DNA from 2 places in the Lottiidibacillus patelloidae genome. Region 1 is predicted to be linked to the other one. Evidence: a T-box and tRNA genes for the amino acid it is inferred to sense, from the RefSeq annotation. Region 1 holds a T-box; the other holds one or more tRNA genes.
What was found. A T-box is a leader RNA that pairs with one kind of tRNA and senses whether it is charged. The one in region 1 lies ahead of serS (serine--tRNA ligase), so its partner is inferred to be a tRNA-Ser.

Region 1 (6,737 bases):
TTACCAGGATTATCGCAAGAATACGCTGGTATTGATGGACTGAAAACAGGTATGACAGACTTAGCGAAAAACTGTTTTACAGGAACTGCTGTAAGAGATGGAATGCGATTAATCTCAGTCGTCATGAAATCTCCTACTAGAACGTCTCGTTTTACAGATACGAAAAAAATAATGGATTATGGATTTAGCAACTTTACAATAAAAGAATTGTATGGAGCAGACTATCAAATAGAAAATGCTTCACTACTAGATGTTGTCAAAGGGAAAGAAAAAACAGTTGAAATTAAATCGACAGATGCTTTAAAGATAGTTATGAAAATTGGCGAAGAAGAGTTTTATAAACCTGTCTATTACTTAAACGAAGAGCTTTTTACTGAAGATAATGAGCTGACAGCACCTATAAATAAAGGCGATAAAATAGGGTATATGACTGCTGAATACTCAGGTAAAGAAAGCTTTGGATTTATTACCGAAGCAGGAGAAAAATTAGAAAGAGTAGATGTTGTAACAACTGCTGATGTAGAGAAAGCTGGTTGGTTTACATTAATGTTGCGTGGAATTGGAGAGTTTTTCTCTAATATTTGGGCGAACATTGCACAATCTATTAGTAACCTATTTGCTTAAGCATTTCAATTTATATTGAAGTGCTTTCTTTTTTTTCTAAAATAGTGCAGAATATTGAATGGATAGTGGTAAAATAGGTATGGATTGTTAAGAGTTCAATTCATTGTCAAACAAATGCTTCTTGAGTAAAATGAAGCTAGAAACATACATATTAGGAGGAATTTTAAAATGGCTCAAATCGGTACTGATCGTGTAAAACGCGGCATGGCAGAAATGCAAAAAGGCGGCGTTATAATGGATGTTGTAAATGCTGAACAAGCAAAAATCGCTGAAGCTGCAGGGGCAGTTGCAGTTATGGCTTTAGAACGTGTTCCTGCAGATATTCGTGCAGCAGGTGGGGTTGCTCGTATGGCAGACCCAACAATTACAGAAGAAGTGTTAAATGCAGTTTCAATTCCAGTAATGGCAAAAGCACGTATTGGTCATATTGTTGAAGCAAGAGTATTAGAAGCAATGGGTGTTGATTATATTGATGAAAGTGAAGTATTAACTCCTGCTGATGAAGTATACCATTTAAATAAGAATGACTTTACTGTACCATTTGTTTGTGGTTGCCGTGATTTAGGAGAAGCTACTCGCCGTATTGCAGAAGGTGCAGCAATGCTTCGTACAAAAGGTGAGCCAGGTACTGGAAACATTGTAGAAGCTGTTCGTCACATGCGTACTGTACAAGCTCAAATTCGTAAAATTGTAACTATGTCTACAGACGAAATTATGACTGAAGCGAAAAACTTAGGTGCACCATATGAATTATTACTTCAAATTAAAAAAGAAGGTAAGTTACCAGTAGTAAACTTCGCTGCAGGTGGAATTGCAACTCCAGCAGATGCTGCGTTAATGATGCAGTTAGGTGCTGATGGTGTATTCGTTGGATCTGGTATTTTTAAATCGGATAATCCAGAAAAATTTGCTCGTGCAATTGTAGAAGCTACTACTCACTATCAAGATTACAAGCTAATTGCTGAGCTTTCAAAGGGATTAGGTACTGCAATGAAAGGTATTGAAATCTCTACATTAGATGCTTCTCAGCGTATGCAAGAGCGCGGCTGGTAAAAGGGAGATTAAAGTAATGGTTAAAGTAGGAGTGCTAGGACTACAAGGTGCAGTAAGAGAACATGTGAAAGCACTTCAAGAATCAGGTGCAGAAGCATTCGTTATTAAACGGGTTGAACAGTTAGATGATATAGATGGTCTTGTTTTACCAGGCGGTGAATCAACTACGATGCGACGCTTAATGGATCTTTATGGATTCATGGATGCGCTTAAAGATTTTGCAGAGCAAGGGAAACCTATCTTCGGAACTTGTGCTGGGATGATTTTACTTGCATCTGATATTGAAGGCCAAGATGATGCTCATCTTAAGCTAATCGACATGAAAGTGGCGAGAAATGCGTTTGGTCGTCAAGTAGATAGTTTTGAAGTTGATCTACCTGTTAAAGGTGTAGGCAATGATTTTAATGCGGTATTCATCCGTGCTCCATATGTAATAAGTGTTGGAGAGGAAACGGAAGTACTTGCAACATACAATGATAATATTGTTGCTGTACAACAAGGGACTTTCCTTGCTGCTGCTTTTCATCCAGAATTGACGGAAGACTATCGTATGCATGAATATTTTGTAGATATGGTGAAAACAATAAAAGAAGACACTTGCCAATTTTTATAAAATATAGTACATTACTTAATAACTTAATTTAACAATAAAAAAGCGTTGACAGGAACTAGTAGCAAAATTATCTTCGCCAAGAGAGTCGGTGGTTGGTGCGAACCGATGCAAGAGTTTTGTGAATCCATCCTCGAGCAAAATGCTGAACATTTAAAGTAAGCATTTTCGGCAATCGACCGTTATCGATGAAAGTGGCAGATATTTTTTGCAACTAGGGTGGCAACGCGGGTTAACTCTCGTCCCTTCTATATTTAGAAGGTGACGGGAGTTTTTTATTTTCTCAAAAATGATAGGAGGTAGAAAGATGTTAGATTTAAAATTTTTACGTGATAACTTCATTGATGTAAAAGAAAAACTTAAAGGCCGTGGTGAAGACTTATCTGGTTTAGATTCATTTTTAGAACTTGATGAAAAAAGAAGAGATTTAATTAGTAAAACAGAAGTATTAAAGCAAAGAAGAAATGATGTATCTCAAGAAGTCGGGAAATTGAAACGAGAAAAGCAAGATGCAGACCATCTTATTCTTGAAATGAGAAGTGTTGGAGATCAAATTAAAGAAATTGATGATGAGTTGCGCGAGGTTGAAGAAAAGTTAAATGATATTATGCTTACTATTCCTAATATTCCGCACGAAAGTACTCCTGTTGGGGAAACGGAAGATGATAACGTACCTTCTCGTCATTGGGGAGATATAAAAGAGTACAGTTTTGAACCAAAGCCACATTGGGATATTGCAACAGAACTAGATATCGTTGACTTTGAAAGAGGAAGTAAAGTAACAGGAAGCCGATTCGCTTTTTATAAAGGAATGGGTGCGCGTTTAGAACGAGCATTAATTAACTTTATGATGGACTTACATGAAGAAGAGCATGGCTACACAGAGGTCTTGCCTCCATATTTAGTAAATCGAACTAGTATGACTGGTACTGGGCAACTTCCTAAGTTTGAGGAAGATGCTTTCAAAATTCGTGAAGAGGATTACTTCCTTGTTCCGACAGCAGAGGTACCTGTCACAAACATGCATCGTGATGAAATTTTAGGAGCAGATGAGTTACCTATTAGTTATGTAGCCTACAGTGCTAATTTCCGTTCTGAAGCAGGTTCAGCAGGACGTGATACAAGAGGGCTAATACGTCAACATCAGTTTAATAAAGTAGAACTAGTTCGCTTTGTAAAACCTGAAGATTCTTATGATGAATTGGAAAAATTAACTGGTCATGCAGAGAAAGTATTACAACTTCTCGGCTTACCGTATCGTGTAATGAGCATGTGTACGGGAGATTTAGGATTTACAGCTGCGAAAAAATACGATATTGAAGTTTGGTTACCAAGCTATAACACATATCGTGAAATTTCATCTTGTAGTAATTTTGAAAGTTTCCAAGCGCGTCGTGCAAGTATTCGTTTCCGTCGTGAAGCAAAAGGTAAACCAGAATTTGTCCATACGTTAAATGGTTCTGGTCTTGCAATTGGTCGTACTGTAGCAGCAATTTTAGAGAACTATCAGCAGGAAGATGGCACAGTAATGATTCCTGAAGTACTTCGACCTTATATGGGGAATAAAGAAGTAATTAAATAAGTGAATAGTATTTATTAAGTAGGTATATGACTCCCTTGTACAACAGTAACAGGGCTGAGTCTAACAGCGGTAGGAGTTGTGGTCTAAAGTATTTGACTTCTATTCCTAACCAAAGATACTTAATTAGAAAGAAAGCCGAGCTGGTAAGCTCGGCTTTTTCTCCTTATTTTTTTACTAGAGAAATAAATTTCAAACAGTAAATTGCAGAGAGACCAACTAAAATGTAGACGATTTTTGCGATAAGTGAATCCATACCTCCAAATAAACCACCTACTAAATCCCATTCAAATAATCCAACTAATAACCAGTTTAATCCGCCAATAATTAATAATACTAGTGCTAAAAGATCTAAACCTTTCATTTTTAAATCCTCCTTTTAATTTGTATAGTATTTGTATAAGTAGTGTACAAGTTTATTATACAAATATACTATATTTTGTGCAAGTAATTGCTAACAAAAATATTTTCAGCAATTACAACAGTATATATCTATGTTGTTTTGTATAAATTATGTATAATTATTTCTTAAGAGATAATAATGAAGTATTATAAATAGTCATTGCTTGCAATTGGGAGGATAAAAGAATGTATAGTATAAAAAGAGTATCGGAAATGCTTAATATTCCGGCAGTGACGATTAGAGCATGGGAGAGTCGCTATAATATTATTAATCCTACTAGAACTGAAGGTGGGCATCGCTTGTATTCTGAAGAAGAGGTAGCGATAATTAAATGGCTTAAAGAACAAACAGAAGACAATAATATGAAAATTAGTGAAGCTGTTCGTATGTTAGAAAGTATGAAACCTTTTAAAGATAAAAAAGTTGAATCCTCACCATCCAATGAGAAATTGGTAGTTTCCAATAACTATAATAACAACATTGAACAGTTATACTCTAATATTATTGATTTAAATAATCATCAAGCTAATGAAACAATGGATATCGCTTTTTCTATGTATCATTACGAAGATGTTTTTCACAAAATACTAGCACCAACACTGCATTTGATCGGTGATAATTGGGAAAAAGGTAATATTTCAGTTGCGCAAGAACATTTCGGTAGTCAGATAATTTTACAACGATTTAATCAATTTTATCGTACACTACCAGTTAACCCGTTAGCTCCTAAAGGACTTTCTATATGCCCTGAAGGTGAGGAACACCATATAGGGTTAATGCTATTTAGTTTATTTTTAAGAAAGAAAGGTTCAGATGTAATTTATTTAGGTCCAAATACATTACTAGAAAACATTCCCGAAATTATTAAGGAAAAAGATATTAAAATTATTGCAATATCGTCTTCTTCTCCGAAAAATATAGCTAAGCTAGAAAAGTGGCTAGGGCTTTTAAAAGAAAAATTCCCTAGATTAAAAATAGTTGTTGGAGGTAGGGGATTTGCCAATAGTAGAGAATCATTCTCTTTTCATGTGTTATCTAGTGAAGTGACAAGCTGGGAAAAATGGTATGAAAATAACATAAGTAAGTAAGGTAAGGTGATTAAATTGAACGAATGCCCACTCTGTCATATTGATTTAGATGAGGAGCAAAAAGTTACATTAGAAAATGAATATTGTATGTTTTTACAAAAACCGCAGGAAGTGTTAATTGGTTCAGGTCTCATTATCCCAAAACGGCACTGCGAAACGGTATTTAATATAAATGCACAAGAGTGGAAAGCAACATATGAACTTCTTCATGAAGTAAAACAGTTCTTAGATGTGAAATACAAGCCTGATGGATATAACATTGGATGGAACGTTAGTGAAACGGGCGGACAGCATATTATGCATGCACATATGCATGTTATTCCACGTTTTAATGATGAGCCACTTGCTGGAAAAGGTATAAGAAATGCCCTTAAAAGTAAGGAAAATATGCGTAGGTAGGTATTTGTATTAACTTTCTTCATCTTTACAAAAATATTAATAATAGATAATATTAGTGAGGAGTTGTGAAGATAAAAGGAGACGAACATAATTGGAAAAATCATTAAGAAAGTTTGACTATTTCATCATTTTTACTATAATATTTTCAATAAAATTTTTATTATTTAGATATTTTATTTATAAGGACCTTAACCTTATTAAAGTACTTTTAACTGAATTAAGTCCATTTATACTTCTAATTACTATAATTGAATTTTGTTTAAATAAAAATAGACTATGGATTTATTCAATAATAAACATAACTTTGTCAGGTTTTTTATTTTCCATTGTCTTATACAGTAGTTATTTTGGTACATTACCTTCCTATCATGATTTAACGCAATTAAACCAAGTGGGTTCTGTATCTGGTAGTATTAAGCTTTTAATTAGACCTATACATTTTTTGTTTTTCCTAGATCTAATTATTATTCTTCCTTTATTGATATGGAAAAATAAATTGTTTACTGAACGAAAGACTCTTAATAAAGTAGTATTAGCTATTATTTTTATTTTATCTGTAACATCAATATTAATTAATTTAGTACAGGCTAAAGATGAAAAGATTATTGATTCATCCTCATTCGCTTATGAGAATGGACTTATACAATATCAAATAATTGAATTTTATCAAGGGAAAAATAAAGAAGCGGCAAAAACAGTACAGTTTACTACAGAAGATGTAATGGCACTTAAAGGTTCAACACGTATAAGTGATACGTTAGAATATTTTAGTGTAGCTAAAGATCGTAATTTAATATTAATCCAAATAGAATCAATGCAAAATTTCTTAATAAACTTAGAAATTAATGGTGTTGAAGTAACACCTAATATTAATAAGTTACTTGGAGAGAGTATATATTTCTCAAATGTATACCAACAAATTGGTGCGGGAAATACTTCTGACGCTGAGTTTTTAGTTAATACATCATTATATCCTGCAGG
Region 2 (6,737 bases), on a different contig from region 1:
CTTCGACGTTCCCAATGACTTTTTTTAAAACCTTCATAGCTTCCGTCTCCCCTTTTCTATTCCGTATTGTGCCACATCTTTTTAATGTTATTCTAGGGGAGAAATAGAAAAGGCCAGTATGCATAATGCATAACTGGCCTAAAAAAATATTATTTTGCTTGAGCGTAAAGTTTAGAAACTTCATCCCAATTAACGACATTCCAGAAAGCAGCAATGTAATCTGGACGACGGTTTTGGTAATTTAAGTAGTAAGCATGTTCCCAAACATCTAAACCTAAGATAGCAGTTTTACCTTCCATAACAGGGTTATCTTGGTTTGGAGTGCTTGTTACTTCTAGCTCTCCATTATTAACAACTAACCAAGCCCAACCTGATCCAAAACGAGTAGCTGCAGCTTTTGCAAATTCCTCTTTAAAGCTGTCAAGGCTACCGAACTTGCTATTGATCGCTTCCGCTAGTTCTCCAGTAGGTTCCCCACCACCATTTGGTCCAATTACTGTCCAAAATAGGCTGTGGTTCATGTGTCCACCACCATTGTTTCGTACTGCAGTACGAATGCTTTCAGGTACAGCTGATAAGTTATTAGCTAATAACTCTTCTAAGCTTTTTCCAGAAAGTTCATCATGCCCCTCAAGTGCAGCATTTAAGTTTGTTACATAAGCGTTATGGTGTTTACCATGATGGATTTCCATTGTTTGAGCATCGATATGAGGCTCTAAAGCGTCTTTTGCATAAGATAATGCAGGTAATTCAAATTTAGCCATAATTAAAAATCCTCCTTTAAATTTATATGTATATTTGAGGTTCTTCCTCTTTTGTAAAAAAGCAATGGTAAAATTGCCTCTTTAATGTAAGATTAACAAACTTTATCTTTTTGTTCAATTAAGATGATTGACAATAGGCAAAGAAAAAAGTTGATCGAATTGATCAACTTTAATTAGATAAGGCATTCTTATCGTAACTTAAAATTTGGTTTAACAAATTATTGTTTTTTTCTTTATATTCATCAATTGATTCAATAGGTTTATATGATGCAAAGTAGTCAATCATATATTCATTGATGCTCATGTAATAATGAATTTCGTCTTTCATGTAGTTACTTATAGTATGTGTTATATCTTTATGATCTTGAAAATCGAATATTTTTACATTTTTATACTTTGATAATAATTTGTAAGTTTCTTCTTTAAACATCAACCTATGTGTAATATTTTCATTATTTTTATTGTAAATTCTCACTTGGACTGAAATAGCGTAAGGAGCATAATAAAAAATAAATTCAACATCTTGGTTATTCTCAACTAATTTAATTATATTTTTTTCAAAGTTACTTAGCATTGTATCAACTGAATATATATCACTAACTTGTTTATTCGTTTTTATTGGCTTCGATGGTTTTATTTTTTCCTTAGTCAATGGTGCAATATTTTCACCAAATTTATATAACATTTCTCTATCTCTGTTAGAATTATCATCACTAATATTTGCAATTATAGTGTTGGTAAATTCTTCTAGAGGATATAGTGTTAATAAATATTTATAATCATTCAAAAAGTTATAATCATATAAATGAAATGGAAATTCATTAAAAGTCTCAATAACATCATCATATTCTCTTTGAAATGCAAAAGGGTTAAGTTCCCAGATTACCTTTGTTACTTCTTCCTTTTGTAAAGCCAAGTTAGCTGCTAAATATTGTTCGTAAGCAGTTGAACCCGGGATCGATGCGTTAAGTGATTTAACATTTAACTTTTCATCGACATAGCTTTCCACAAAGTTCCTTCCCATTGATGAACCTAAAATAATAGTATCAAAAGAAGTGTTTCTTATAAAGCCTGGTAATTGAAACCTAGCATTAGTTGAATATTGCTGTTCATAAAGCTTTGTAAATCTATATACAGACAATGGATCAATTATATAAATGAAGCTAGCGTAAAACAGAAAAAAAACGATAATGCTTATTAAATATTTCTTTAAGAAAACTTTGTAGTTCATCTTTAGCTACACTCCAAATTATTAAAAATTAAAGTAAAGAAATTCACTCACTTTAGTTAATGACATTATTGCTATCGCTGTTGTAATGGCTAACCAAATGCTTTCTTTTGTTGTACCTTTGAAATTGTTCATTCTTTCAAATGAATTTTTTGTAGAAACAACCACCAGTAAAAATACAGCTGTATAAAGAAAAGCTTCTGTAGGTTCTATTAAACCTTTTAAGAAAAATGTAGTTCCAATATCTACATTAATAGTTGTGATCTTCTCAAAAACCGTTATATAAATCTCCGGCAAACTAAATCCATTAAGACCAATCATTGCTGTAAGGACTCGTTCGGCATCTGCCCAACTATTAGCTCTGAAAAATACCCAAGCAATATTCACAAAATTAAATGTGATAAACCAAGCGATGTATTTATTCATCGTATAACCAAATCGTTTCCATATGCGGTGAATTACTGTTGCTAACCCATGTAAGAAACCCCAAAATACAAATGTCCAGCCAGCACCATGCCACAACCCACTTATTAAAAATATTGTTAATATATTTACATAAGTCCTTAATTCACCTTGACGATTTCCACCTAGAGGAATATACAAATATTTAGTTAAAAATCTACCTAAAGTCATGTGCCACCTTCTCCAAAAATCTTGTATATCCAGTGATTTATATGGAGAGTTAAAATTTAATGGCAGTCTAATATTAAACAAAAGGGCAGCCCCAATCGCCATGTCACAATAACCGCTAAAATCAAAATATAATTGCATAGTATACGATAAAGAGGTTAACCATCCTTCAAAGAAAGTTAAAGTATATGGTTCATCAAAACCCTTTGTTGCCCATACTGCAAAAGAATCAGCTATAACAACTTTTTTAAACAAACCTATAAAAAAGATAAACATGCCTAATGAAATATTCCTAAGATCAATTTTCTTATTTTCTTTTGTTTCAAATTGAGGCATCATCTCTTTATGATGGACAATTGGACCAGCTATAAGTTGTGGAAAAAAAGTAACAAACAATGAGTAGTCTAAAAAGTTATAACCGTCATATTCACGACGATAACTATCAACTAGATAAGCGATTTGTTGGAATGTAAAAAAACTTATAGCTAACGGCAATACTAGGTGAAGTAAGTTGTAATCATTTTCAAATAATGTATTAATATTAGCGATGAAAAAATCAGCATATTTAAAATATCCTAATAAAAATACATTTATCAATATCCCAAAAGTCAATAATAGTTTATTTCGTTTAATATTTCCATTTACTAGTAAGGTACCTACAATAAAGTTAAAAATTAATGAACCTACTATCAGAGGTAAATAAGCAACATTCCACCAACTATAAAAAAAGAGAGAGCATGTAACGAGCCATACCTTGGAATATATTGAATTACTTAATTTATTTAATAAAAAGTAGACAATAAAAACAATCGGTAAAAAGACAAAAATAAACTCATATGAATTAAATAACATTCTGTTCCTCCATTCTATTTGATATTTAATCACACTTTAAATGTCCTGTCCATGCCTACTCGTACTACTATTTTTGAGGGTGAACAAACCATTTTAATTTATACTTAAGAGGTGAAATAAAACAAAAAAACCTTCCCAAAAACGGAAAGGTTGTATGTATAATTTTGGTTGCGGGGGCAGGATTTGAACCTACGACCTTCGGGTTATGAGCCCGACGAGCTACCGAACTGCTCCACCCCGCGGTAATAGTATTTAGTTTTAATTTATGAAAATTTCCTAAAAACGTGAATATGTATGGCGGAGGAAGAGGGATTCGAACCCCCGCGGGCTTTAACACCCCTGTCGGTTTTCAAGACCGATCCCTTCAGCCGGACTTGGGTATTCCTCCGTCATAATATGGTGGACCCTGCAGGACTCGAACCTGCGACCGATCGGTTATGAGCCGATAGCTCTAACCAGCTGAGCTAAGGGTCCTTAAGATATGGGGCGAATGATGGGAATCGAACCCACGAATGTCGGAACCACAATCCGATGCGTTAACCACTTCGCCACACCCGCCATCTTATTAAGGATATTCAATTTAATTATGGTAGCGGCGGAGGGAGTCGAACCCACGACCTCACGGGTATGAACCGTACGCTCTAGCCAGCTGAGCTACACCGCCATAATGGCTCCACAGGTAGGACTCGAACCTACGACCGATCGGTTAACAGCCGATAGCTCTACCACTGAGCTACTGTGGAAAAACAATATAAGGTTTTTAACGACAAGTGTTAATATATCAAAGATGCACTATTTTGTCAACACTTATTTTAACTTTATTTTTCATCTCCAGTTGATGGGGACAGAAAATAATATAACATGAACGATCGCTCCTAGCAATAGTTTTTTATAAAAATTAATATTATTCACTATCTACTTTATGGTACTCTAAATTGGTAAAATTGAATTTTGGAGGTGCGTTTTCCATGATTAATATTAAAATGCTTATTAAAAGCATTTATTCTCCTAGCTCCATTTATAAAACCAGGTTCCTTTCCATAGGCAAGGCAATCATTCAAGTATTTATCTTGGCTTTCATCTTTAACGTCTCACTTTATTTGCATTCAACAATAGCAGTCTTCGATTTATTGGATAGCTTAGAAGTTCATAAGGAAAGTTTTTCTTCTGTATTTGTTATCAATGAGGAAATCCAAGCTAAAGAATCAATTGTCACTAATAATACGAATGTAATAGTAGTAAGAAAAGAAAATTCCCTTGAAATGAATGAATATGCTGACAAAGATGTATTAGCCTTCCTAAATGACAAACTTTATATCAATGCTGCAAGTAAAGAAATTATTATTCCATATACTATGTTAGGTGAAGGTGACATAGTCGAAACTATACTTCAACAACAATCCTTAATTTACTTGGGTGGTTTGTTAATTTTTACTGGGAGTTATTTATTCCAAGTCACACTCTTCTTTTTTGGCGTTTCTCTTCTTGCTGCGATTAGTATGTATAATAAGAATCGTGCAAAAATTCCTTATCGCGTGACATGGCGTATAGCTGCATTTGCAATTACAAACACTGTCCTACTTTTTTCTTTAATTAACCTTTTACAAATGGCATTGCCACCTTTCATTTCTTTTTTAATTTTGTTACTAAGTAATTTAATGGTCTATTTATCATTTCGGAAATAAATATTCAACATAAGTAATTTTTATTCTCCTTTCTAGTTCTTTTTTTTATGGACAAGCATATGATTTATTAACTGTGCTTTATTTGAAGGGAGAATTATTATGTTAAAACGTTTTTTAATTTTTTTAACCGTTTGCGGAATTGTCTATTCATGTTACTTTGATTGGAAGGTCGGTACATTACCTGCTAGAGCAAGTGACGATGCAGTCCCAGTACATGCTGATAATATAAGCGAAATACCTTCTGTTGAAGTTACTGTATTGAATGGTGACACTGTACTTTCCATAGTCGAAAAGTTAAACGACGGAACCCTTCCAACTTCAATGTCTCAAGTTATTAATGATTTTGAGTCTCTGAATCCAAATGTAAAAGCTCACGTTATTAAATCTGGCAGTAAATATTTATTTCCAATATATAAGAAAGTTGAATAATAATTCTTGCTAAAGGAACGAACCGGTTGATAAAATAAGGCTATGAATTTTTTTAAGGAGCGATTGTCCATGAAAGAAATCGTACACCGTACGAAAACAAGACCGGTTAAAGTTGGAGATTTAACTATTGGTGGTAATGATCAAGTTATCATCCAAAGTATGACAACTACAAAAACACACGATGTTGAAGCAACTGTAGCTGAGATTAAGCGTTTAGAAGAAGCTGGGTGCCAAGTTGTACGTGTTGCATGTCCAGATGAACGTGCTGCAAATGCTATCGCAGATATAAAAAAGCAAATAAACATTCCATTGGTTGTAGATATTCATTTTGACTACAAACTTGCTTTAAAGGCAATTGAAGGTGGAGCAGATAAGATTCGTATTAATCCCGGGAATATTGGGAGAAGAGAAAAAGTTGAAGCTGTAGTAAATGCAGCAAAAGAAAAAGGAATCCCTATTCGCATTGGTGTAAATGCTGGATCCTTAGAAAAGAGAATTTTGGATAAGTACGGTTACCCAACTGCTGATGGAATGGTTGAAAGTGCCTTACATCATATTAAAATTTTAGAGGACCTTGATTTTCACGATATTATCGTGTCTATGAAAGCTTCAGACGTAAATTTAGCTATTGAAGCATATACAAAGGCAGCACAAGCATTTTCTTACCCATTACACTTAGGGATTACAGAATCTGGCACACTATTTGCTGGTACAGTTAAAAGTGCGGCTGGATTAGGAGCTATCTTAAGCAAAGGGATTGGAAACACTGTAAGAATCTCTTTAAGTGCAGATCCAGTTGAGGAAGTAAAAGTTGCTCGCGAATTATTAAAGTCATTTGGCTTAATCTCAAATGCCGCAACATTAATCTCATGTCCAACATGTGGACGAATTGAGATTGACTTAATGTCAATCGCTAATGAAGTAGAAGAATATATCGCACATATCAAAGCGCCGATAAAAGTAGCCGTATTAGGTTGTGCTGTGAATGGACCTGGAGAAGCTCGTGAAGCTGATATCGGGATAGCTGGCGCACGTGGCGAAGGTTTATTATTCCGTAAAGGTGAAATAGTACGAAAAGTACCAGAAGCTATTATGGTCGAAGAATTAAAAAAAGAAATAGACAAAATTGCTGAAGAATACTTTGCTAGT

Region 2: it encodes a tRNA-Ser, which carries the amino acid that the T-box ahead of serS (serine--tRNA ligase) is inferred to sense. The anticodon was not compared.

Annotation. Positions count from the first base shown of each region.
Region 1 covers NZ_NPIA01000015.1:2,232-8,968, forward strand. Annotated here, with positions in the region: gene CIB95_RS15800 (serine hydrolase) at 1-624, shown strand, start outside; gene pdxS (pyridoxal 5'-phosphate synthase lyase subunit PdxS) at 793-1,677, shown strand; gene pdxT (pyridoxal 5'-phosphate synthase glutaminase subunit PdxT) at 1,694-2,290, shown strand; T-box leader at 2,327-2,537, shown strand; gene serS (serine--tRNA ligase) at 2,595-3,869, shown strand; gene CIB95_RS15820 (DUF378 domain-containing protein) at 4,033-4,230, opposite strand; gene CIB95_RS15825 (MerR family transcriptional regulator) at 4,455-5,357, shown strand; gene CIB95_RS15830 (HIT family protein) at 5,373-5,756, shown strand; gene CIB95_RS15835 (LTA synthase family protein) at 6,253-6,737, shown strand, end outside.
Region 2 covers NZ_NPIA01000002.1:169,342-176,078, forward strand. Annotated here, with positions in the region: gene CIB95_RS04820 (MFS transporter) at 1-37, opposite strand, end outside; gene CIB95_RS04825 (superoxide dismutase) at 150-764, opposite strand; gene CIB95_RS04830 (hypothetical protein) at 934-1,995, opposite strand; gene CIB95_RS04835 (MBOAT family O-acyltransferase) at 2,017-3,474, opposite strand; tRNA gene CIB95_RS04840 (tRNA-Met) at 3,640-3,716, opposite strand; tRNA gene CIB95_RS04845 (tRNA-Ser) at 3,770-3,862, opposite strand; tRNA gene CIB95_RS04850 (tRNA-Ile) at 3,872-3,948, opposite strand; tRNA gene CIB95_RS04855 (tRNA-His) at 3,957-4,032, opposite strand; tRNA gene CIB95_RS04860 (tRNA-Met) at 4,062-4,138, opposite strand; tRNA gene CIB95_RS04865 (tRNA-Asn) at 4,143-4,217, opposite strand; gene CIB95_RS04870 (DUF1189 family protein) at 4,443-5,159, shown strand; gene CIB95_RS04875 (hypothetical protein) at 5,259-5,588, shown strand; gene ispG (flavodoxin-dependent (E)-4-hydroxy-3-methylbut-2-enyl-diphosphate synthase) at 5,667-6,737, shown strand, end outside.